3 regions of the Bacillus sp. OTU2372 genome follow, and region 1 is predicted to be linked to each of the others. Evidence: predicted binding sites of a transcription regulator. Region 1 holds the regulator's gene; each other region holds the start of a gene.
The links. Region 1 encodes Rex, which represses fermentation and respiration genes when NADH is low (regulators of the CRP and FNR family bind a similar motif). Its sites were predicted from a motif close to TTGTGAAATATTTCACAA; they were not measured.
Positions count from the first base shown of each region.

Region 2: the regulator Rex is predicted to act here: its motif matches at 5,909-5,926, upstream of AAHB15_RS09340 (DUF3224 domain-containing protein).
Region 3: the regulator Rex is predicted to act here: its motif matches at 5,939-5,956, upstream of AAHB15_RS10265 (DUF3147 family protein).

Region 1 covers NZ_JASATK010000027.1:47,309-55,565, forward strand. The annotation lists gene AAHB15_RS25745 (CPBP family intramembrane glutamic endopeptidase) at 1-316, shown strand, start outside; gene AAHB15_RS25750 (YdiK family protein) at 313-513, shown strand; gene AAHB15_RS25755 (MDR family MFS transporter) at 563-2,074, opposite strand; gene AAHB15_RS25760 (cytoplasmic protein) at 2,087-2,797, opposite strand; gene AAHB15_RS25765 (polymer-forming cytoskeletal protein) at 2,813-3,535, opposite strand; gene AAHB15_RS25770 (YhbD family protein) at 3,548-4,171, opposite strand; gene AAHB15_RS25775 (redox-sensing transcriptional repressor Rex) at 4,278-4,931, opposite strand; gene moaC (cyclic pyranopterin monophosphate synthase MoaC) at 4,967-5,464, opposite strand; gene AAHB15_RS25785 (ABC-F family ATP-binding cassette domain-containing protein) at 5,742-7,661, shown strand; gene tsaD (tRNA (adenosine(37)-N6)-threonylcarbamoyltransferase complex transferase subunit TsaD) at 7,947-8,257, opposite strand, start outside.
Region 2 covers NZ_JASATK010000004.1:340-8,596, reverse strand. The annotation lists gene pdxR (MocR-like pyridoxine biosynthesis transcription factor PdxR) at 1-1,037, opposite strand, end outside; gene AAHB15_RS09360 (LysE/ArgO family amino acid transporter) at 1,171-1,788, shown strand; partial or broken gene AAHB15_RS30160 (hypothetical protein) at 1,945-2,235, opposite strand; gene AAHB15_RS09350 (hypothetical protein) at 3,737-4,399, opposite strand; gene AAHB15_RS09345 (hypothetical protein) at 4,572-5,000, shown strand; gene AAHB15_RS09340 (DUF3224 domain-containing protein) at 5,402-5,797, opposite strand; gene AAHB15_RS09335 (YhcN/YlaJ family sporulation lipoprotein) at 6,406-6,903, opposite strand; gene AAHB15_RS09330 (phospholipase D-like domain-containing protein) at 7,342-8,257, shown strand, end outside.
Region 3 covers NZ_JASATK010000004.1:167,486-175,742, forward strand. The annotation lists gene AAHB15_RS10225 (acyl-CoA dehydrogenase) at 1-685, opposite strand, end outside; gene AAHB15_RS10230 (ketopantoate reductase family protein) at 890-1,141, opposite strand; gene AAHB15_RS10235 (class II aldolase/adducin family protein) at 1,201-1,968, opposite strand; gene AAHB15_RS10240 (MaoC/PaaZ C-terminal domain-containing protein) at 2,095-2,502, opposite strand; gene AAHB15_RS10245 (MaoC family dehydratase N-terminal domain-containing protein) at 2,499-2,948, opposite strand; gene fabG (3-oxoacyl-ACP reductase FabG) at 2,968-3,732, opposite strand; gene AAHB15_RS10255 (acyl-CoA dehydrogenase family protein) at 3,784-4,962, opposite strand; gene AAHB15_RS10260 (DUF3147 family protein) at 5,150-5,521, opposite strand; gene AAHB15_RS10265 (DUF3147 family protein) at 5,540-5,899, opposite strand; gene AAHB15_RS10270 (SDR family oxidoreductase) at 6,075-6,842, opposite strand; gene AAHB15_RS10275 (YpzG family protein) at 7,005-7,157, shown strand; gene AAHB15_RS10280 (GNAT family N-acetyltransferase) at 7,351-7,854, shown strand; gene AAHB15_RS10285 (YpbS family protein) at 7,883-8,140, shown strand.

The DNA of each region.
Region 1 (8,257 bases):
CCTAGAAGAAATTGTTTTTCGCAAAATTATTTTTGGTGCACTGTATAAAAGATATAATTTTTTCATTTCTGCATTGATTAGTTCCGTCATCTTCGCTTTGGCCCATATGGAACCTGTACATATTTTGCTTTATTCAGCGATGGGCTTTACGTTTGCCTTTCTTTATGTCAGAACTAACAGAATCATTGTCCCAATATTTGCTCATGTATCGATGAACACGATGGTTGTCTTGGTTCAATCTGTTTATAAAGATGATATTGAACGGCTAAGGCGTGAAGCGGAAGCGATTCAAAACATTATCGGAGGCTTTCTATGAGACGTTCACCCTTGTTTTCCGGTTTTATCTACATTCTGCTAGGCGGGCTGTTTACCTATTTTGCCATCGACCATGTCCATACAAACGGCTGGGGCTTCTTCGGCTATCTGCTCGTTTTACTAGCTACATTCGACTTTGGCTCCGGCCTAAAAATGATCCTATTTCATATAAAGTACAAGAATAAGGTGAATAAATGAGAAAAGGTGACAGGCGCCATTTGAAACATGGCGCCTGTCACCTTTTCTATTATTTCGTTGTTGCCTGTGTGTTTATTCTGAGACGGTCTTTGCCGAGGATAAAGATAAAGAGGAAGGCTATTCCAGCAGGGACTAGTGCCCATGTAAAGGTGTGGACGATTGAGCTTGATAGGACATCTGTGATTTTGTCTAGGATTTGTGGCGGGATGTGACTTCTGGCTCCTTCTGATAATAATGATCGTGAATCGCCAAACGATTGCCCTTTCACTGGTCCCATTCCAGAGAAGGCATCCTCAAGCCCCTCGTTAAGATTACTTCTTTGAATCGTACCAAAGATGGTTATTCCAATTGTCATTCCAAGTGAACGAATAAAGTTACTTGTAGAAGTAGCGGAACCCCTCTGCTCCATGCCAAACGGATGAATCGCCGCCATACTTAACACCGAGAAGGAAAACCCAACTCCTAAGCCGATGACAATCATATAAATCGTCAGCAATGCACGGCTGGTGTCCGGCGAGATGCTGCTTAAAAGCAAAAATCCAATAATCAAAATAACCCCAGATAAAAACATGATGTTACGGTAACTCATCTTGGTCGTCAAAAATCCTCCTGCTTGAGCCGTTACCACTGAACCAAGCATCATCGGCAATAAGATCAATCCTGAATTGGTCGCTGTTCCTCCATATACCCCTTGCACAAAGATGGGAATATACACAGTAGCGGCCATAAATGCTGCTCCATAAAATAAGCTGACAAGTGTACTTCCTGCAAACAGACGATTCTTAAACATAGCAAACGAAATAATAGGATCCTTTGCCTTCTTCTCAGCGTACAGAAAAAGTAATAGTAAGACAGCAAAGCCAGCAAATAAGCTCAAAATAATACTAGAATCCCAATCATATTTCTGCCCGCCAAGCTCAAGGGCAAACATTAAACAAACAACGGATCCAATTAAAGTAATAGCTCCCCACCAGTCGATCTGCTGTTTTTTGTGAATTGGCGATTCTTTATATGCAATCGAGACAAACACCAAGGATAATATTCCGAGTGGTAAATTAATATAAAAAATCCAATGCCAGCTGATATGATCCGTAATATAGGCCCCTAATAACGGACCGAAGATACTTGATAATCCAAAAACAGCCCCAAACAATCCGCCCATTTTCCCGCGCTTTTCAGGAGGAAATAAATCAAACATGATGGTAAAGGCAATCGGAACCAGTGCCCCGCCGCCGATACCCTGAATCGCCCGGTAGACGCTTAGCTGCGTGATCGTTTCCGCTGTACCGCAAAGTGCGGAGCCACTCATAAATAAAATTAACCCAAATACGAAGAAATGTTTACGTCCATACATATCGGATAACTTACCAAAAATCGGCATCCCGGCCATTTCTGCCACCATGTAGGCCGAAACCACCCAGACAAAGCTTTCCAGCCCGCCAAGGTCACCAACAATCGTTCCCATTGCAGTTACAACTATGGTATTATCCATCGAGGCCATCAGTATACCCAGTAACAATCCTGCAACGACCAGCCCTAACTTACTTTCCTTTGTAGCCATTCGATTACCCCTTTACACTTTTGTCTTAGATTTTATTGCTGACGATGAATCGCTTTTCAATTCCGTTGTATATTCAACAAGGCCTATTTGACAGCCGGGACCGATTTTAACCGTATTACCGCGTACGACTTCAGCCGTTGTATTTTCTAAGTAAATATCATCACCCTCAATCACTTTTGCCGAAAGAGTCCCTTCCTCTCTTCCAAACGGAAGGATCGAGTTTTTCTTTCTCTTGACCATAATTTTTCCGCCGCCAATTTCTTCAGCTTTGCTTTGCCCGAATCGCAATGCGATCTTAACTTTGTCTGCTGTTAGTAATCCTTTGATGTCGAAGCCGCCGGTGGAATCAAAGGTCTCATATTCCACATTTCCTTTAACTGAGATACTTCCTTTAATGGTCGCAACATCTCCGCTTAACTTTTCACCAACTTCGAGCAGACCAAACACCTTCATCTTCTTCAAACTAGCATTCCGTCCGACCATCATCGTGCCCATAACAAGTGTATCGTTGGACGCCATATCACCTTTAACCTCGGCCTCGCCCATAATTTTTACCGAGCCTGTTTTCACATTATCTCTCGCCTCACTCGTTCCATAAACATGAAAGGCGGAACAATCCACGTCATTCACAATGGTCCCTTCACCGCGGATGCTGATTTTATCATATATGCCGCCTGGATAGCTTCCCGAACCATTAATAATTAAATTTTGTCCTTTGCCCATTCTCTTCCCCTCCTCCTAAACCTTCTGAATATCGCCTACAACCGAATTTTTATCTTGAGAAAATTCATCCGTATATTCCACCACACCGATCTGACAATTCGGACCTATCTTCACTTGGTGACCCCGGACCACCTTCGCCACGGTATTTTCCAGTACAATTGTGTCACCCTCAATCAAATCAGTTTCTAATTGGTTTTTGAAAAAAGGTTTAAATATAGCGCCAATAAAGGACCCTTTATGTTGTTTAACGGTAATGGACTGCCCGCCTATTTCCTTTGCCCTACAATCCCCATAAACCTCCACATCGATTTGCTCTGCATTGAGAAGTCCCCCAATTGTAAAGCGATATTTTCCTTTAAAACTCTCAACTTCACAATCTTCACCCACTGTTAAAATACCATGAATGGTAATCTGTTCCGCTTTTACTTTACCTTCAACATTGACTTTTCCGGAGACCTTTACGTTTTTTACCGAAAGATTTTGCGCAACCTTAGCTGTCCCATCCACTTTCAGTTTCTCGCCCTCAATATTTCCGTGAAACCGGGCATTGCCGTTAACTTTTACATTAGTGGCTGCTACATTTCCCATCAAAGTTCCTGAGCCGTTACATTCTAATACATCACATTCTAGGTCACTATTTACGGTCCCACTTCCATTCAGTGTAACCAGAGAAAAATGTCCTCCATTGGACGAACCAAGTCCATTGATGACCAGGTCCCCTCTTCGATTCGTTTCCATAGTCATTCTCCCTTATAATAATTTAGCTTTAATTTCTTCCATACATGTCATCATAGATAATACAGTGACCACTTTTGTTCCCGGTTCAAAATGAAAGGCCTCTGAATTAATCAGCAACAGGCAGGAGGAAACGCCAAGCTTTCTTGTTATCACTAATTCACATTTTTTCTGTTTTATCACATGCGCGTTGTCCTTTAAGACCTGAAGCAGCATTTTACCTTCATCTAAATTTATTTCACCCGATTGTAAAAGTTTCTCTAATACATAAACTTCGAGCATTCTTGAAAAGGTAAACTGATGACCGCCCTTATCCATTTCCAAATAGATATCCATTACAGGTGGTGAAACAATGTTGCGTTTTATAAGATCGTCCTTTTCCAGCTCTAAATCACTAATATTAGGTGAAAACATATCTGCTAATTCATCCAAAGACAAATTATCCTTCATGGTCTGGATTTTATTAATCCGCTCTAAAACCTTTTCTTTTGGAAAGAACGTTTCCTGTCCAGTAAAGGTGGATTTTCGGATAAACCACTCTTCGGGGATAAGATCTTTCCGTTTCCATCGGTAGAGCTGCCCATAAGAGATACCGGCAAGTTCCAGTAGCTCCTTCTTAGAAATTAAATCGTCGCTCATTTTAGATAACCCCTTTCTGAAAACAGTGTAACATAACACTGTTATGCTAGTAAAGTGATAAAAAAAGTGTTTCACTAATTTTTGTAAGTGAAACACCCTTTTATCATTATTCCTCTATTTCTTCTGTTGGGTAATGCTTTAAGAAGTAAACTAAAGACTGCAGTTCCACTGCCAAGTCGATGTGATGAACCCTGATCGATGAAGGGACATTTAATCGTGCTGGAGTGAAATTTAAGATCCCTCTCACTTCAGCTTTTGCCAGCCTGTCGGTAATCACTTGGGCAACAGGTGCTGGAACCGTTAGAATGACAACAGATATTTTTTCCTCTAAGAGCACTTTTTCGAGATCATCCATCGGATAAACCGGAACTTCACGAATTTTTGTTCCCTCTTTTGCCGGATCGACATCAAAGGCAACTTCAATTTTTGTATTATTGTTTTTTAAGAAATTATAATTTAAAAAGGCAGTACCTAGATTCCCAACCCCAATTAACGCAACCTTTGTTAATTCATCTTGATCAAGTGTCTTACGGAAAAAGGTCAACAAATAGTTGACATTGTAGCCATATCCCTTTTTCCCCAAGGCCCCAAAATAGGAAAAGTCTCGGCGGATTGTCGCACTGTCTACCTTTACCGCTTCACTTAGTTCTGCAGACGAAACTCTTTGTTTACCTGAAGTATGCAGATTTTTTAAAAATCGATAATAGAGGGGCAGCCGTTTTGCTGTCGCCTGTGGTATCTTCATCGTTTCATTACTCATAATCTCCCACACCCCATTATAAAAATTTGATAATATTATTTAACTTGTTCGGTTCTTTTGAAGTCCCCATTTTTTCCGCCCGTTTTCTCAACTAAGTAAGTTGGTCCAATGATCATACCTTTATCTACTGCTTTGCACATATCATAAACGGTTAAAGCGCATGCTGATGCAGCTGTGAGCGCTTCCATTTCAACACCTGTATTCCCTTTTGTTTTAACGGCTGCAGCAATATGCAACTGATAGCTTCCATTTTGATTCTGTTCCCATGAGAAGGATATATTGACCCCTGTTAATGGAATCGGGTGACACATGGGAATAATATCCCAAGTCTTTTTCGCTGCCATTACCGCTGCAACTTGTGCGACAGCTAAGACATCACCTTTTTTCATTTCATGGTTCGTTATTTTTTGATATATTTCTTCACTTACGATAATACTCGATTGAGCAAGAGCCGTGCGTGCCGTTTCGGGTTTGTCGCTGACATCAACCATTTTAGCTCTGCCTTCTTCATTAAAGTGCGTAAATTCTGCCATAAAAAAATCCTCCTACAAAAAAATAATACACTATTTTTAACACTATGTGTGTGAAACTTTGAGCGAAATATACATTTTTCTTGAAAAAAGTGCCATCGATTACTCTTTATTGCTGTCATTACGCTTATAAGGTACACTATTTGTATGGTAGGTAATTTTGAAAGCTGAAACTTAGTGAAGTTTTTCACTAAACAAATGAAATCGAATACAGCCGTTTTTTATAAAAGATCTGACGTAATCCTATTTTACGTTTTGTTGTTAATAGAGGTGATTTAAAATGATTTTACTACAAGTGAACCAGCTGCAAAAATATTATGGCGCTGAGCTTATTTTATCGAATATAAAGCTTGAATTACAAACCCGCGACCGTGTGGCCCTTGTCGGACGAAATGGTGCGGGAAAATCAACGTTATTAAAGATTATTGCCGGACACCTGTCCCACGATGGCGGAGAGATCATTAAACCAAAAGATGTAACAATCGGTTATTTAGCGCAAAATACCGGCCTTGAATCCAATTTGTCGATTTGGGATGAGATGTTAACCGTTTTCGAACCACTTCGATTAATGGAAAAATCGCTTCGCAAGCTCGAAGAACAAATGGCTGATCCTACTATTTTTGAAAACAGTGCCAAATACGAGCGCATTTTAAAAGAATATGATCTGCTCCAGGTGAGATTTAAGGAACAAGGCGGCTATCAATATGAGGCAGAAATACGCTCTGTTCTCTCTGGTTTAAACTTTCATGATAATTCCCTGATGATTGCCTCTTTAAGCGGAGGACAAAAAACCCGTCTGGCCTTAGGAAAACTATTATTAACAAGACCTGATATTTTGATATTGGACGAGCCAACTAACCATCTTGACATCGATACCCTTTCCTGGCTGGAGCAATATTTGCAGGGGTATAATGGTGCGATTTTAATTGTTTCCCATGACCGTTATTTCTTAGATAAAGTCGTGACGCAGGTTTACGAAGTATCAAGGAAACAAATTCAACGGTTTACAGGCAACTATAGCGCCTACCTTGACCAAAAAGCAGCCAATTATGAGCGTGATATGAAACTATACGAGAAACAACAGCAAGAGGTGGCTAATCTGCAAGATTTTATCCAACGAAATCTTGCTAGGGCCTCGACGACAAAGCGCGCCCAAAGCCGTCGAAAAAAGCTTGAAAAAATGGAGATAATGGATCGCCCGCTTGGAGATGAGAAATCAGCCACTTTCACCTTTGAGATTGAAAAACAAAGCGGCAACGATGTATTAACGGTAGAATCCCTGGCTGTGGGCTATGAAGGTAAAAAGGTATCAGAGGATATTTCGTTTCGTGCCTATAGAGGGGAAAGTATTGCCTTAGTCGGTCCAAATGGGATTGGAAAATCTACTCTCCTCAAAACGATTATCAAGAAACTGCCTGCACTAGATGGCTCTGTTCGCTATGGAACCAATTTAGCTCTTGGATATTACGATCAGGAACAAGCAGAATTAACTTCTAACAAACGAGTGTTAAATGAACTATGGGATGATTATCCTTTAAAAAGTGAAAAGGAAATACGTACGGTTTTAGGTAATTTCCTATTTTCCGGTGATGATGTTTTGAAAATTGTTTCCACCTTAAGCGGAGGTGAAAAGGCACGGCTTGCACTTGCCAAGCTCATGCTTGAAAAAGCCAATTTACTTATTTTGGACGAGCCGACAAACCACCTGGACCTCGACAGCAAAGAAGTGCTTGAAAATGCGTTAATTGACTATCCTGGCACCATCCTTTTTGTCTCACACGATCGATATTTCATTAACCGAATTGCTACAAAAGTGTTGGAGCTGAGTCCTAAGGGTAGCTTAGAGTATTTGGGAGATTATGATTATTATGTTGAAAAGAAACTCGAGCAGGAAGAACTAGCAGCACTCGCTCAAAGTGAATCTGCTAAGAAAACAGCTGAAAAGGAGTCCACAGAAAAAAATAGTTATCAACAGGATAAAGAGAGTAAAAAACTTGAACGCCAGCGGAAAAGAAGATTAGAAGAAGTGGAACTGCGAATTGAGGAACTTGAGGAGCAGATTCTAGAGTTTGAGCAACAGTTATGTGACCCAGAGGTTTTTCAAGATCATGAAAAGGTATTAGAACTAAATATACAGAATGAACAAGCAAAAAATGAACTTGAGCAGTTAATGGATGAATGGGCTGCACTTGCCGAATAATGTCGAAACCGGGAGTATTTTCCCGGTTTTTTTTATACAATAAATTCAGTTGTCCACAAGGTTACTCACATCTTAGATAGTATTGATATAAACATTCATCGAAGTTTTCCACATTATTCACAGTTATCCCCGATTTTATCCACATTATCAACAGATTGTTGATATCTATCCACAAATTGTGAATTCTTTATTTACTTTTCTGAAAACTTTATCCACAGGTTTTTTAATTTCACTGCATGAAAGTCATTTTTTGAAACATTGAAAAAGCCCTTCCATTCGGAAGGACTAATTATATAATTCGATATCAAGTCCAGGGTTGGCATTAAGGTTCAATCCAGCCCTGATCCCTTTTTCAAACATGACACTGCCGGCAGCAGCAATCATCGCTGCATTATCCGTACATAATAAAAGTGGGGGTATGACCAATTCAACCTCAGGATGTTTTGAAAAGGTTTGTTCCAAAGCCTTTCTTAATCCCTTGTTCGCTGCAACACCACCAGCTACTAATAGCTGTTTCACTTTATACTCTGAAACAGCCCTCTCTGTCTTTTTCACAAGCACTTCAATGACACTTTCTTGAAAGCTCGCTGCCAAGT
Region 2 (8,257 bases), on a different contig from region 1:
TCAACTACTGGTTCTGGACCCACAATCCAGCCAATACGAAGTCCAGGACTTAAAGATTTAGATAAACTTCCCAAATAAAGTACAAGTCCATGTTTATCCAAAGCCTTAATTGGTTTTGGCGGATTTTCATCAAACCATAATTCTCGGTAAACATCATCTTCAATCAAAGGAAGTTGTTCTTGTTGACAAGTATCTAGCAATAGTTTACGTCTTTCCACAGTCATTAAAGTCCCGGTTGGATTATGAAATGAAGGAATGGTATAGAGTAAAGCAGCTTTTTGTTGTTTTTTATATTGTTGAATAAGATTGGCTTGAATTCCTTCTTTATCCAAAGGGATGCCCATTAAACGCATACCTGCTGACTGAAAGACATTTAATGAATGAAGATACGATGGCTTTTCTGTTAATACGGTAGAACCCTTATGCAATAAACCCACACTTATTAGCTGAAGGGCTTGTAATGCACCTGATACAATTAAAATGGAAGAAGGAAAAGCAGGAATCCCAATTGTCTTTAAATAATCTGCTATTTGTTCTCTTAAGGGCAGCAACCCCTTTGGTTCTTCATAGCCATAAGAAATTTCTCTATTCGACAATTGATGGAAAATTTCTTTCATTGATAAACTAGGAATTAGATTTGGCGATAATTCTCCAGTTCCTAAACGAATGATGTTCGGGGTAAATTCAGCTTGATTTATTTCTTGAATCGTTGGCAAGTTTGGCTTGTGAGATCCGAAATTTACATATGAATTCCAATCAGGGGGAGGGGGAGTAGCTAACAGATTCCATGTATTGTTTACTACTCTTGTTCCACTGCCGCTTTTTCCCTCAATAAGTCCTTCGGCTATTAATTCGTCATATGCAGTTACAATTGTACTTCTATTTACTCCTAAAACTTTTGCTAAAGCACGTTGGGGAGGAAGCTTATATCCTATCGTCCACTCTCCATTGGATATTTTTTCTTTAATAAAATCAGTTATTTGTTTATGTAAAGGTACTGGCGATGATTTATTTGGTTTCCAATCGATTTTAAACATCAAAATAGCTCCTTTTTGTATTTATTATATTACTTGGTTGGTTTGGATTCCATCCAATTGGTTGGAGACAAAAACAAAATTTCGAAATAAAATAGGACCCGTTGAATAATAAACAAGAAAGGGCGAAATTAGAATGTTAGAACCACTTTTTCATGGATTTATTCTTGCACTAGGACTGATTCTTCCTCTTGGTGTCCAAAATGTATTTGTTTTTAATCAAGGGGTGCTACAGCATCGTTTTGTTAATGCATTACCAGTCATCATTACAGCTTCTTTGTGTGATACCCTTTTAATCCTGATATCTGTTTTAGGTGTTTCATTTCTTATTTTAGGTTCATTTTGGATAAAAATGATTTTAATTGGGGCAGGTTGTATTTTTTTAATCTATATGGGATGGACCACATGGAATAGTAAGCCAAGTAATGAAAGAGAAGTACGTGGGAATAAATTTTCTTTAAAGAAACAAGTATTTTTTGCAGCATCTGTTTCCTTACTGAACCCTCATGCCATCATGGACACTGTAGGTGTAATTGGTACAAGTTCATTAAGGTACCAAGGGGAAGATAAAGTTATCTTTGCTCTTGCTTGTATTTTGGTTTCATGGATTTGGTTTTTTGGACTTTCACTGATTGGGAGAATAAGTAGAAAGGTTGATAAATCTGGAAACTTTTTGTTGATATTAAATAAAATATCAGCTCTTGTAATGTGGGGGGCAGCAGTCTATCTTTTGTTAACTTTATTGAGTGAATAGACCAAGTTAATCGGGTTATTGAGAAGATTGTGAAGAGATGTACTTAAGCTAAACCAGCTGATAGTTTGTCAACATTTTTCACTAAAAAACTTAAATTACCCATGTTATACTAAAATGCGCAATTTACTGGATCAACTCCAGCGATTGCGACTAGCTTTTTAGACCAATACCAGGGATAGATTGGATAATCTTATATTCTTCAATTTCCTTAGCGAGAGTATCTATCTCTGTCTCTAACTTTGATAGATGCTCTTTATATTGAAGAAGCATATCAATATACATACTCATGCTTCATAAATGACTTTTTTACAAAGTTTCTTGAAATGGATTTCGAGCTGCCGCACTAAAACTTTTACGATAAGGTTTTCCTTTATCTAAAAATCCTTGAACTTCACTTTCCCTTTTTGATACATTCAGTCCAACGACTCGATTCTTTCCAAATTCCTTCTCTAAATAATTAGATTGCCGGTTACTCCTAATTCCTCTTGTAGTATTATAGCTTCGCTTGATATGCGAGATCCGTAGCCCCAACCAGCCTCAAACATGTTTCTACAAGTAGGGGGTGAACGGTTTAGCTGACGGGATCAATGCCCCACGGGTGCTTACGTTCTACCCCGGCTACATGGTTATAATAAGACCATATAAAATAAGATCACCCCAGAAATATCTGCTAACCAAATAATACGAACGGATGCTTGAATTCAAAAGGGTATAGTGAATGTATAATTATTTAAAGTATAGAATAAATATTCATAGTATGTTAATATAATAATAGTTTAGATTCTTCGGAGTTTAGACCTCCTAAAATGGACTTAGCCTAGACCACTAAGTTCAACATTGACCTTTGATTTAGATCAAAGGTATTTTTTGTTTGGATATAGTTATAAATTGGTCACTCATTCTACATAATTATTGATTTAAATTGGATAATAGTTTTGTGAAATTTTGCACTTCAACTAACCTGGCAGGTTAGTTGTGCGAAATGTTTCTAGCTTAAATGGAGGATGGTCACATTTCTCTGGTAAAGGCTAGACAGTTCTTGTCGGAAGTGAAGGATTATATCAAAGAATCAAATGATGGGGGAACGCCCTGAAGGGTTCTCTCTTAGCCGAATAGCACTGGATTTAGTAAGAATGATAGTTGTTATAAGCTCGGCGAAAAGGCGTGAGAATTTACCGTAACAGGTTAAGCTGACGAACTTCTGAATGTACAGGTCTATACCTGCGATACATAGAAATGTGTATATCACCAAATTGTGAGGTTAGTTAGATGTGGGTGAGTAAAAATAACTAATATGAAAATCCATGATACGTTACAGGCGTATGAATGCTAACAGGCTTACAGGAAGCACCTAAGTTCATTCATAATAGATATAATTCAACGTTGTAAGCTGATAACGTGGAAAGCTTACTCCCGCAGAAGCGTTGGCAAGGAAAGCAATAATGACATTAGTTATTGTATAACTTGTCTTTATGTCAGTGAAAGTGGTGGCATAGTACCAATGAAAGGTCTAATCAACCTGGAGGGATAGCCACTAGTCTAATGAAGAATCATTTAATCATGCAAGGCAAATCTTTATCGGTTAATAAGGTTCTTTGAGACTAATAGAGGTTCACCTCCTACGGGAGGTACCGACTTATTAAAACGGAAGAATTGAGACACTGAAGGTGCTACGATTTCTGAAGTGTTGATGATTAAATCGAATCGGATTAGTTGGAACGCCGTATGAGGTGAAAGTCTCATGTACGGTGTGAACGGGGGGGAAGGGGAGCGATAACTTCAAACCCTTACCTATCTGTATGAAGAAGTAAATGTATTTGGAAACTAATAAGTTCTGTTTATGGAAATATTATTTTTATGTAAATAAGCCAAAAATATATAAAGGTGAATAAAATCTTGTATATTTTCAACTTATTAAAAATATTCGATTTGGTGCTAAAGTACAAGTTTACCGTTCACATCTGAACTTGAACTTAGGCTCTGTTTGAATATAATATGCATTTCTTACCTCTGCACTCCAGTTTGCAAAGGCTTCTCTCCATTCAATAGTGCTAAAGAATTCATCAACAGATTGATTTTCAGAATCCCAAATTATAAATGTGTTGATTGGGGCAATTCCTCCTGCCCAAATTCCATTATTTTCGTCAGTATTATCTTCCCTTACTAATAATAAGGGTAGACCAAATTGAAAAGCCATTGAAGGTTCTACTTGTGAATAAACTGACCCTTCCCAGAACGGAGTAGTTGATGGGGGTTGGCCTACATTGGTGTTAACTATATCAACGAAAAAACGACGAAAATTCATTGCCAACATTCCATAGCTTGATGAAACCAACCGACGAATATCAGTTAAAATGATTTCGGGATAACTTTCGCTTAAAGGTAATGTACGTGGAAAAAGCAAAGCATTTTCGATCTCTAAAATTAGACGGTTTAGAAACTGATTTTGTTTGTCATTTAAATGAGTTGTCGTACTTAAAAATATGGGAATACGATAGGCACGCTCAATACATTCTTGGTGTCCCGATGATTGATATACTTTTTCTTCCTTTAAAATTTCATTTTTAGAATTTCTTGAGGAATCTGTGCGTAAATCTCCTTTATATTTCATCACTTCTCATCTCCTTTTTTAATTAGTCTATGGAAAATGATTAAGTGAGATTGGACATACAACCTGATTTCTAAAATTAGGATTTTAAAAAAACTAAATGCTCAAACGGGAGTTTAGTGTAAGAAGGTACCTTTTTGGACTAAACTTGTTTATGAGGGTCAGAGGCGATTAAATGAAGAACAATTATCCACGACAAGGACTAAGAATAAGATGCGAACAAGGTGTTCATCCAGAAGTTAGAAGGGCTTGTTTAGAATTTGCAAAGTGGATAAGGAAAGAATTTGATTTTCCCATTCGGGTTGTTTTTTATCTAAAAAAAGATTATCAAATTAAAAGTCAGGCTAATAAAGAATTAGTATCGGGTACATTTTTTGGTCCTTTTGACAAAAATGAAGAACCATATATAAGAATAGCTACTGGTGACTATTTAGAATTATTGAATAAGAATGGAAAAGAAAATGCACTTTGGGCTACTCTTGGTACATTTGCCCACGAATTGGGCCACTATTATCAATGGATTGATGACTTAGAACTTGATGATGAAGAGGCAGAAGAAGGGGCAGAAAATAATAAGGAGTATATGCTTGATTTATATTCTTAGACAAGAGACCATCCGTAAGTAATTTAAGACTTTGTTATTCAGCTAACGGGCGTGATTGCTTAATAAGAGCAGTCGCTTCTTGTGCTAACTGGCAGCATTAGTTGGAATAAGCAAACCCATTATTATAAAAAAATTAGAACCTTTTGACATATTAATCGTAATAGTTAACAGGGGGGAATTGTATGGTCGGAATAGGAACTTGGATACCGTTGGTGTATCTATTGGAGTAAGTGTAATAGTTATTTATTTCATTTTTTATAGCAATTAAAAGGTAAAATAAACGGGATTGCTAAGCCAATCCTGTTTTTATTATTGCATTAACGGTGCAGAATAGATGAAAAAGCTCGCTCGACGAAAAAGACATTCCTGGTAGTACAGGGATGCCCTTTTTTACTGTTTTGTTAGAATTTAAAGTCTAGAATCATCTTACTAGTTTGACCTGTAAACTTATAATTATAGGACCCTTTCAAGTTTTCTAAGTCACCGGTAGCTTTGATGATTGTTGCTGGAGAATCTAGATTTCCTTTATCAAATATTCCTTGCTCTATAGCTGTAAATGTCCCCAGTTTTCCCTTGTAAGTTCCTTCAAAATACAGAAATCCAGAAATTTTAGAAGTGGCTAAATGACCATCTTCTATATTTGAATCTATATAATATAATAAATATTCAACAAAAGCTTTTCCTTGTAGTTCACCCTTAATATCGTACTCGACATGGGCAATATTAATAGGGAATTCTTTTCTAGTGTCATCTACTGGCTTTTCATCCCATTTGCTTACTGTAAATGTTACCTCCATATGTAAATCTCCCTTCAATATAAATAGTATCTCACCTCTAGTATATATCCAAAAAGTACCATCATCAATAAATGGATAGGAGCGTTTTTTTTTTATTTGTTGTTTACTACTTTGTGAAATATTACACTTAAATTAACGGGTGCAAGAGTTTAACAATGAGTTGCTGCGGCAGCTCATTTTCATTTTTTTGTGCTAATGTGGCAGCTATTTCAAACAAGAAGACAGTAAAATGGGACACTCATGCTCATTGTCCTATGAACATTAGTACAATGAGGTGTTGTCACTATACCGAAAATAAAATAACAACATTCAAATAGGCAAATATCTATTCCTCTTTAAAAAAGGACACATACACTATTTTTGAAACAATTTGAGGAAGAGATATAAAATGGAAAGACAATTCTTTGGAAACGGTATGAGTTATGGAGGTTATCCTGGTTATGGTGGCTGCTGTTAGAGATGGTTCATGCTAGACTCTTTAAATAAATATTAGTTTATTTTGCACATGACATTATTTTAAAAATGAATGTGAAATTAATAGTGGACAATCAATCCTAAACCACCATAAAAAAATGCTTAGCATATTGCCAAGCATTTTTTTATTCACCTTATTTGGCTTTAGGGAATACTCTACGAATTGTTTCAGTAAACTCATTAAAGAAACCTGAGATGGGTCTACCATTACGAATATCAGAGGCATATGTGGTCATCCGATCATAAAAGTCAGGGTTTTCCGATACGTAAACGTTATCAATATCTCGATCAGTGGATTTCACTCTTTGTGAAATCTTATGTTCAATACTATAAGTACCCTTATTTCGGGATGTAGGTTTGAGCTTTACGGCTACATATGCATTATTTTCTGTAACAATGACATTTGCCGTGTCCACTTCTTTCAGATCGGCTACTTTTTTAGCTGCATCATCAGCTACTCTCATTCTAGATCTATTATCGTAATCATTATTGTCTCTGTCGTTGGTGATGTTGTTTCTTGTCACATTTTGGTCACGATTTACAACATCATTTTTATTTACGTTATTTCTGGCACACCCTGTTAAATCAAGGCTAAATATAAGGAAAGCAATTAAGATTAGGCTTTTTTTCATTGTGTATTCCCTCCGTGTATTTAGTTAAGCTCTCCATTTCCTTAAAAGATTATTCATATGATGGTTTAGTTCTTTAATTACTTTATTTACTTTGGATTGGTGGATAAGAACCCTTGTAATGCTTTCAGTTATAAATACTTCTGATTCCAGCTTCCCCCTCCCATTCTTAATAAGTGAACGAATACAAACTTATTATTTATTATTTAATACTTTATTCTTTTTATACTTATTACTCGGTTAAGGTGAGTTCATTTTTTAAGAGAACTGAAGAGGGGAAAAAGGGATCGTGAAGAAATATACTTAAAGTAACGTGGTGGAAGAGTTTAAGATCAGTGGCTGCTTCGGCAGCTTTTTTTGCTTGTTCCACTACCGGGATAGTTTTGTCCCGATAACAAAAACTAACAAAATGAAAACGATAATATATAAAGGAGATTAAATATGCTGAAAAAGATAGAGAAAATTCTTAAAGTACTCCTATTTGTATTTATCGGCGTATGTTTTGTTTTGCTTGTTTGGGATAAAATTGAAAGATCAGCAGCCGAAAAACGGGGGGGATTTGACCAGCAGCCCATCCAATACCCGATTCGTCAAAGTAATATTACTATGTATACAAACGGGAAACAGTTAAACAATCAATTATTTTCAGATATAAAGAAAGCAAAATATTACGTGCATATCAACTTTTTCTCTATTGCCGATGATAAAGTAAGTCATCAGTTTCTAGATTTATTGAGGCAAAAAAGCCAGGAAGGTGTAGAAGTATATTATGCAGTGGACAGGCTAGGTGGAATTTTACTAAAGCAAAAGGAAAGAGAATTATTAGTTAAAGAAGGAGTGCATTTTACGTATTACAATAAGCCTGCTTTCCCTTATCTTTTTTCTTCTTTAGAACATCGGAATCATCGCCGTATTTCAGTAATTGATGGAAGGATTGGGTACATTGGCGGATTTAACATCGGCAGGAAGTATTTGGGGGAAAAAGTAAAACTCGGTCACTGGAGAGATTATCACCTTCGAATACAAGGAGAAGGAGTTCAAGATCTAAAACATCAATTTGTGTTAGACTGGAAGAAAAACACAGAGCAACCGATTCCGATACATAGCGCGACAAAGGTAAAGGGAGCAACCTCACATCGATTTATTGCATATTACAGTGGAGAAAAACTTGAGCAAGATTATGCAATGCTGTTTCAACAAGCAAAAGAGTCCATCATTATAGTAACACCTTATTTTATACCAAAAGACAGAACTATTTGGAACGCATTAGTGGATGCAAGAAAAAGAGGAGTTCGTGTCAAAATTCTCTTCTCACCTCATTCGGATGCACTGTTAGTTAAAGAAGCAGCGTATCCAT
Region 3 (8,257 bases), on a different contig from region 1:
TTTCGGCATGACCATGTGGAGCGTGGTCATATCCAAACACTGGTAAAATTCTTTTAATCGTTACACCTGGAGCATCTAAAGGAACTAAAATCATCGATTGCTGTTCATGGGTCGGCGCTGATGGATCATTTTTTCCCATGACAATCGCGATCTTACAGCGGGGATCTCCTGCACCTGATGACCACCATTTCGTTCCGTTGATGACATAATCATCCCCATCACGTACAATGCTTGCTTGAATATTGGTCGCATCAGATGAAGCGACGTCAGGTTCCGTCATCGAAAAACAGGAACGGATTTCTCCGGCTAAAAGCGGCTTAAGCCATTGTTCTTTATGGGCTTCGGTCCCATAGCGAACAAGGACCTCCATATTACCGGTGTCTGGTGCGGCACAATTGAACACTTCCGGGGCAATCGCTGAACGTCCCATAATTTCACAAAGCGGTGCGTATTCCAAGTTTGTAAGACCGGCGCCAAATTCACTTTCTGGTAAAAATAAATTCCATAATCCGTATTGTTTCGCCTTTTCCTTGAGCTCCTCCATGATTGGCGGTATTTTCGAAAAAGGGTCATTTTTATCGATTTGCTCGTGATAGAGCTTTTCATTTGGGTACACATACTCATCCATAAATTCTGTCAGCTTATTTTGAAGCGCTTGGACCTTTTCGGAATAACTAAAATTCATCCATATCCCTCCTACACATACCTACTAGTCAGTATGTTGTTAACCTCATCATAATGTAAATTTTCAGAATACTCAACAGGCAACTTTCCGACAATTTCCTCACTTAAGCTATTTAAATTAACTCTATCATCATGGCCATACCTTTGCTGCCTCCGACACATAGAGACATGATTCTTTTAGAAATGGTGTAAATCTCTCTGCAACCTAGGTTGTATCGGTTGATTTCACACAAAACAAAAGCAGGTCAATATCTTGAAATGACTCGTAATATTCCGTGAAAGTCCCACTTACCGTAAAATTCCCTGCTTCACTTTCAACTGTTAGTCCTTCTGCCCGCATTCTTTCCAGCCTCTTACCCCCTGCTAGAAAGGTGACCTCATTTCCTGCCTTATCCAATAAGGCACCAAAATAACCGCCGACTGCTCCGGTACCTGCGACACCATTTTTCTTTCCCATTCCTCCCGGTTATGTATGAATCTGATAAGAGGAATCCCTCATCCTTCCATACAGCTCTATTAATCCAAAAGGTCCGGCTGTTCTTTCACAATCCGATTCCATAATGGCTGGAATTGAAACCAGCCCGCATTTGAAACTCCCACGGTTTCATAGGTTGTTCGTGCATTTTCAGCATCGATTAAAACAGGCTTCCCTGCTGCTTCAGCCAGAAGCTGTGCCTGACATGAACGCTCCATCGTAATAAACCACCAAGCTGCTTCGTCCACAGACTTTCCAACTGTCAGCAAGCCATGATTTCTTAAGATACATGCTTTATTGTTCCCGAGAGCTTTACCTATCCGTTTTCCTTCCTCAATTTCTAAAACGACACCGGTAAAATCATCATATAGAGAATGATCTTGATAAAACGCACAAGCATCTTGGGTGATGGGATCAAGGAGGCGGCCAAGGGCGGACCATGATTTTCCATAAACAGAATGTGAATGAGCTGCGGCGATAACATCAGGACGTGCAGCGTGAACTTGGGAATGGATGGCAAAGGCAGCTCGGTTAACAGGATACTTCCCTTCCACGACCATCCCGTCATGGTTACAAAGTATTAAATCGGAGGCAGAAATTTGACTGAAGTGTACACCAAACGGATTCACCCAGAAGTGGTTCTTCAACTTTGGATCACGTGCAGTGATGTGACCTGCCACTCCCTCATCAAAGCCAAACTTAGAAAACAAGCGAAAGGATGCAGCTAATTTTTGTTTTAAATGGCGCCTTTCCTCCTCAAATGAAGAAAAAACGGGCGGATTATAGCTGGCTTTCAATTTCGTGGACATGGCATCACCCTTCTTTAATGCTTAAAGTATTTATATCGAACTTCATTTCGAGGTTTCTAACATACTGATAGAAATAACCCAGCATGAAGAACGGAATCTTCCCACACGCCGGGCATATTTCAATTGTTAATTACCATATTGGTGATAGACCACTTCACCCTTTAGTACTTCATTTCCCTGCTGATTCACCGCTTGAACCTTAAAACGAAGAAGTGGCTCCTGCTTTTCAGTCAAGGTTGCTCTCAGGGTCACTACATCATTTAAAAAAACCATCCCTTTAAAACGAATCGAGTAATCCTGAATAAACCCTTCTTCATAGTAAGCAGTAAACAGCTTTGCCAAGTTGCCCATTGTCCACATCCCATGAGCAATAATCCCAGTCAGCCCTGCTTTTTTCGCCTCATCGTCAATGGTATGAATCGGGTTAAAATCACCGGAAGCTCCTGAATATTTAATCAGGTCCATCCTAGATACAGGTTCAAGCTGCACCTCTGGCAGTGACTCTCCTACTTGTAATTGTGTTAGTGTACTCATTTTACCAACACCTTCCTTACTGCTTCGGAAATCACAATCGTAGAGGTTGAGCTGAAAATGATATTTCCGGCTTTATCCTCCCCAAAGCTTTCCAATACCAAGAACCCCATCTGACCAAAGCTCCCTTTTTTCTCAAAGTAATTTTTTACCTTTGAGTAACAGTAAACCTCTTCACCCACTAATAACGGCCGCTGGTAATGGAAGGTTTGTTCCCCGTGTATCAAGCCTTTATTGGGCAAATTTAACCCTTCAATCACACCATAATCAAATACCCTTGGGAAGGTTGGCGGAGCAATATTGTTTCTGTATCGGGAAAGCCGCCCTGTTTCTTCATCAAAATAAATCGGATGAAGGTCACCGATGGCTTCCGCAAATTTCTTAACGGCTCCTCTTTCCACCGCATTTTTCACTTTGTTTGATTGCTTACCGATTTGGTCGTTAAACAACGATCTTCACCTCACCTTTTTAGCATTTTGGTCCGCCTGCGACATAGATCACCTGGCCATTAACAAACGAAGATTTTTCATCAGCAAAGAAAGCTACGGCATTGGCAATATCGGCAGGTTTTCCGCTTCGGCCAACCGGAATATTGGCCACACTTGCTTGAATTATCTGATCGAATGTGATTCCAATTCGAGCCGCTGTTTCTTTCGTCATTTCTGTCTCAATAAAGCCCGGTGCTACGGAATTAGCGGTGATGCCGTATCTTCCTAACTCAATGGCTAGTGTTTTGGTAAAGCCTTGCAAGCCGGCTTTGGCAGCAGCATAATTGGCCTGGCCGCGATTGCCGAGCGCAGAAGTAGACGAAATATTGATAATCCGCCCATATTTTTGCTCAACCATGTATTTTTGCGCTGCACGTGCGGCATTAAACGATCCTTTTAAATGGACATCCATGACCGTTTGCCAATCGGAATCTGTCATTTTAAATAACAAATTATCTCGGATAACCCCGGCGTTATTGACTAAAATATCCACCGATCCAAACGTTTCATAAACCTCTTTAAAAGCATTCTCTACTTGTTCAGCATCCACTACATTCGCAACTTTTGAATACACTTCATACCCTTTTTCTCTTAATTCACTGGTTGTTTCATTCAATGCTTCTTCATTTAAATCAATTAATGCAACTTTTGCGCCCTCTTCAGCAAAAAGTTCGACAATTCCTTTGCCAATCCCCCTGCTTCCACCTGTTACAAATACGACTCGTCCTGAAAATCTTCCTGCCATCCCTCTTCCTCCTATTTTTAAAAAGTTTAATGGATAACGCTTACATTTTTTCTATACGTATTGACCAACCTTGACATGACCTTTGATTAAATTTCGGGCAATAATCATACGTTGAATTTCATCTGTTCCGTCGTAAATTCTCCATAATCTTGCTTCACGGTACCAACGTTCAATTGGCAATTCCTTTGTATACCCCATCCCGCCATGAATTTGCAGAACCCGGTCGACCACTCGATTGCCCATATTAGAACCATATAATTTAGCCATGGATGCAAGATGCCGGTTATCTTCACCTTCGTCGAGCGTAAACGCAGCGTTCAAGACAAGCCATCTGGCAGCCTCAATTTCAACCGCAGAATCGGCAATTTGCCATTGAATGGCTTGCCGTTCGGCAATCGGTTTACCAAATGTAATCCGTTCTCTGGAATAATCAATCGCCATTTGTAATAAGCGTTCGGCAGACCCCACTGCTCTGGCTCCGACGATCCATCTTGCAAAACCAATCCATTCCAACCCAAGATTGTATCCTTTGTGTAATTCACCTAGAATGTTTTCCTCAGGGACACGAACATTATCGAATACTAACCCGGCTGGACCCCAATCACCCATCGTATGTATATACTCGGATTTCCAGCCCATATCCCGGTCAGCAATAAAACAAGTCACACCTTCACGGCCTTGTGTGGCTTGATGCCTCTCCTTATCGGTAATTGCGATTACCATAACAAAATCGGCTTCGTTTCCACCAGTTATGAAGGTTTTCTCTCCATTTAGCACCCAGTCATTTCCGTCTTTTACCGCCGTCATTTTGATATTTCTCGTATCAGAGCCAGCCCCTGGCTCTGTCATCGCAAAGCAGGATTTTTTCTCGCCATTTATTGTTGGAATTAAATATTTTTGTTTTTGTTCTTCATTGCCATAGTAGAGAATATTATCTGCTGAGCCTCCAAATGAAAATGGCACAAAGGTTTTAGAAACCTCCATTAGGACAATTGCCATCATCATCTGCCCAAGATCGGCGCCGCCATATTCCTCCGGTGTATTGATTCCCCAAAATCCTGCTTCCTTTGCCTTTAATTGCAGCTCTTTTAATTTGCCTGATGGAAGACTTGGTCTTCCTTCTCGCTCGTTTCTTAATACTTCGTTTTCAAGTGGAATGAGTTCTTTTTCTACAAATCTTCTAATTGTTTTTTGCACCATTTTTTGTTCATCGGTTAGGCGTAAATGCATTTTTTTCACTCCATTCTTAATCTTGATATCTAGTTTTTTCCTCCATAAAAGAGTATGCAAGAATAACCCAACACATACCTACCGGTTAGTATGTGTACTTTAATTTTATTCGGAAATTTCAGATAATACAAGTATTTACTAACTTTTTTGTAAAAAAAAATCCTCAGCCGCTAAAACAGCTGAGAACCTATGCCTGGCGGACTGCTTTTCTAGTAGCGCGCTCGCGTATGGTTGAAATAGCAACAGAACTTACCAGCCAAGAAATTAAACCAATGCTGATACTAAAAAGCCAATTACTAGTTTCCTGTAGAGATAGAAGGACTGTGATGACACAAATAATTCCCCCCATCATCCCATAAACGGAACCCCTGGCGATATTGGTCGCTTTCTTCGTTCCAGATGCGATTCCCACCATTATAACAGCTGTCAGCATAACAGCAGGAAAAGCAGCAAAGATGCCGGCGAGAATCTTCCATGGAGAAACGACTGTAATCAGATAACTTAAGGAAACTGCTGTCCCGCCGAGTAAAAAACGCATAAATAAATCTTGTTTATTCATGTTGCTCACCCTTTTCAATTAATGTGATGTAATTAATACGACAATAACGGAAACAGCAAACCAGCAAGCCATTGATTGCACAATACCTTTTTTCCAGCCAACCTTAGGAAGGAGATATCCTGCAAGAAGAGCCACTACTATATTAATCGCCATTCCAAAAATAGCGCCTCGTGATAACATGATGGAATGAGAAATAAGCTGACCACCATGAAAATCTAAACCAATCGTCAGTAGTGCCGCTAAATAAACAGCTGGGAAAGCTGCGAAGATTCCTCCAACCTTATCTCCTAGTTTTTTCGCAACGATTGTACAAGCGACAACAGCTAGTCCTCCTAACAGGAAACGGATCAGCAGTGCGCTTAAAGATAAATGAGCCATTTTTAGTCGCCTCTTTTGTATTGCACGTTGTATTTTGGTTTGTGATTCGAATCACAAACCAATTCATGTATTCATTGTACATCATTCCAATGAATAATCTTGTGAACACTTTATTACTGTTTTTGAAGCGGTTTCACATTCATTCTTCATCTTTAAGCACACGTCATCCTATTTTTTAACTGCGAAAGCTGGGGTTATTTTTTAAAAAGTTCTGCCATGCCCCTTTAATGCCCTGCATAATTTCTTCTCTTGTCGCTTGAAGTCGTTCCTTTGTGCCACCATAGCCGATTTCAACCTCTCCCTTTTCAAGCTCGGCAAAAATCGTGTCGGCAAAATCCGTTAACGGAGCACCAAAGGTATGTAAACCAACTCCGCCTAAATCCGTGTTGACAGCAGGAGGGAGGATTTCGATGACCTCAATGTTTGTTTCTGCCAATTGATGGCGCAGTGATGTGGTAAAAGAATGAAGCGCAGCTTTTGTTGCACTATAAACAGGCACCCAAACACCGGTCATCACCGCTAATCCGGACGTGACATTTAGTATCGCCGCCTGTGCCTGTTTTTCAAGATGAGGTGTAAACAGCATCGTTAAATGAATCGGACCGTCTACATTAATCGAAATTTCATTGCGGTAGTAATCCCAATCTTCTTTGGCATTTAAGAGATTAATTCTCTGTTGGATACCGGCATTGTTAACAATTACATTTAGTTGAGGAAATTCTTTCGTTGCCCATTCAAACAAACTGATTCTCTCGTCCTGTTTGGAAACATCACAAACCATTGTATGTATGGACGGAAATCTTTCCTTTACTTCACGCAATTTTTCTTCACGACGGCCGACAATAATCACCTCATTGCCTCTCTCTAAAAACCGCTCAGCAAAAGCAAACCCAATGCCTGATGCCCCGCCCGTAATCAAAATCGTATTTCCTGTCATCTTCATTTAAAATTCATCCTTTTTATATTTTGACTGTCTTTTTATTTTAACGTTTAGAACTTTTTTGATTCATTGAAGATTATTGACTATTTCCTCCCTTTTTTACAAATGATAAGGATGATATTCTTCTGAATATCCGTTTCAAATCCTATGATGAGGTGATTGTTGATGAGCTACAGAGACCAGTTAGATTCACAGTCGGAGCTTTTTCACTACACTTTTACGAGACCCAAGCATACGAAAGCACAGGTAAACGGTCAGACTAGAGTGTCGCAAAACCAAATCATCTTAAGGAGCAATGCTAAGGCCCATCGCTGGTAACCTAGAGTCTTGGCATCGAAACGAAATTGGTCTGTATAACGAATCGTGCAGCCAAATGGAGAAAGACCCTTTTCACATTTGAAAAAGGGTCTTTCTTTTTGCAGGAATTATTATTCTAAATGGCTTGAAAAGATAAGGTTTCAACGATATCATAAAATCTAATTACATCTTAACCAACGGAGTGACAATACCCATGTTTGAAGCTTTCACAATAAGAGATGCAGAAAAAAAGGATATGCCAATCATTATTGATATTTACAACTCCACTATTCCTGGCCGAATGGTTACAGCTGATTTAGAACCTGTTTCAGTTGAAAGCAGGCTGCAGTGGTTCTATGATCATTCACCAGTGTTTCGTCCCTTATGGGTAGTAGAAACAAACGGGGAAATTTGCGCCTGGGTCAGCTTTCAATCGTTTTATGGCAGACCTGCCTATAACGCGACCGCAGAGGTAAGTATTTATATTCATCACAATTTTCGCGGTAAAAAACTGGGCAAGTTTTTGATCCAAAAGGCAATCGATACCTGCCCTCAACTTGGGATCAAGACATTACTAGGGTTCATTTTTGGCCATAATGAACCAAGTATAAAACTGTTTACGAGCTTTGGGTTTGAAAAATGGGCTCATCTGCCAAATGTAGCAGAGTTAGATGGAGTAGAAAGGGATCTACTCATTCTTGGAAAAAGAGTATACTAAATTAATGACAACAAAGGGGTAGAAAAAGATGAGTGTACATAAGGCAATTACAGAACACGTTAACAAACAAAATAAGAAAATTAACGATTTCCTATCGCTTGACCAATTAAGAGAAATGTATATAGAAGAAGCAGTGACATTATGCAGAGAAGGAAAACCATTTACAACCGAAAAAATCAATATGGTTACAAATCAGATTAATGACCTAGCTAAACAGGGAATCATTCCTACTCGGAAATTAGTCTCAGTAGAGATGGTCAGAGAATATGCGCTGAAAAACGAATAATCTTCCATTATATAGTACATAGCTTTTTATTATTCCAAAAAAGAACATTTTCTAGTACTATATAGTAGAAATGTTTTCTATTATGCTAGGAAATTATCTTCCTAGAAAGAATATGGA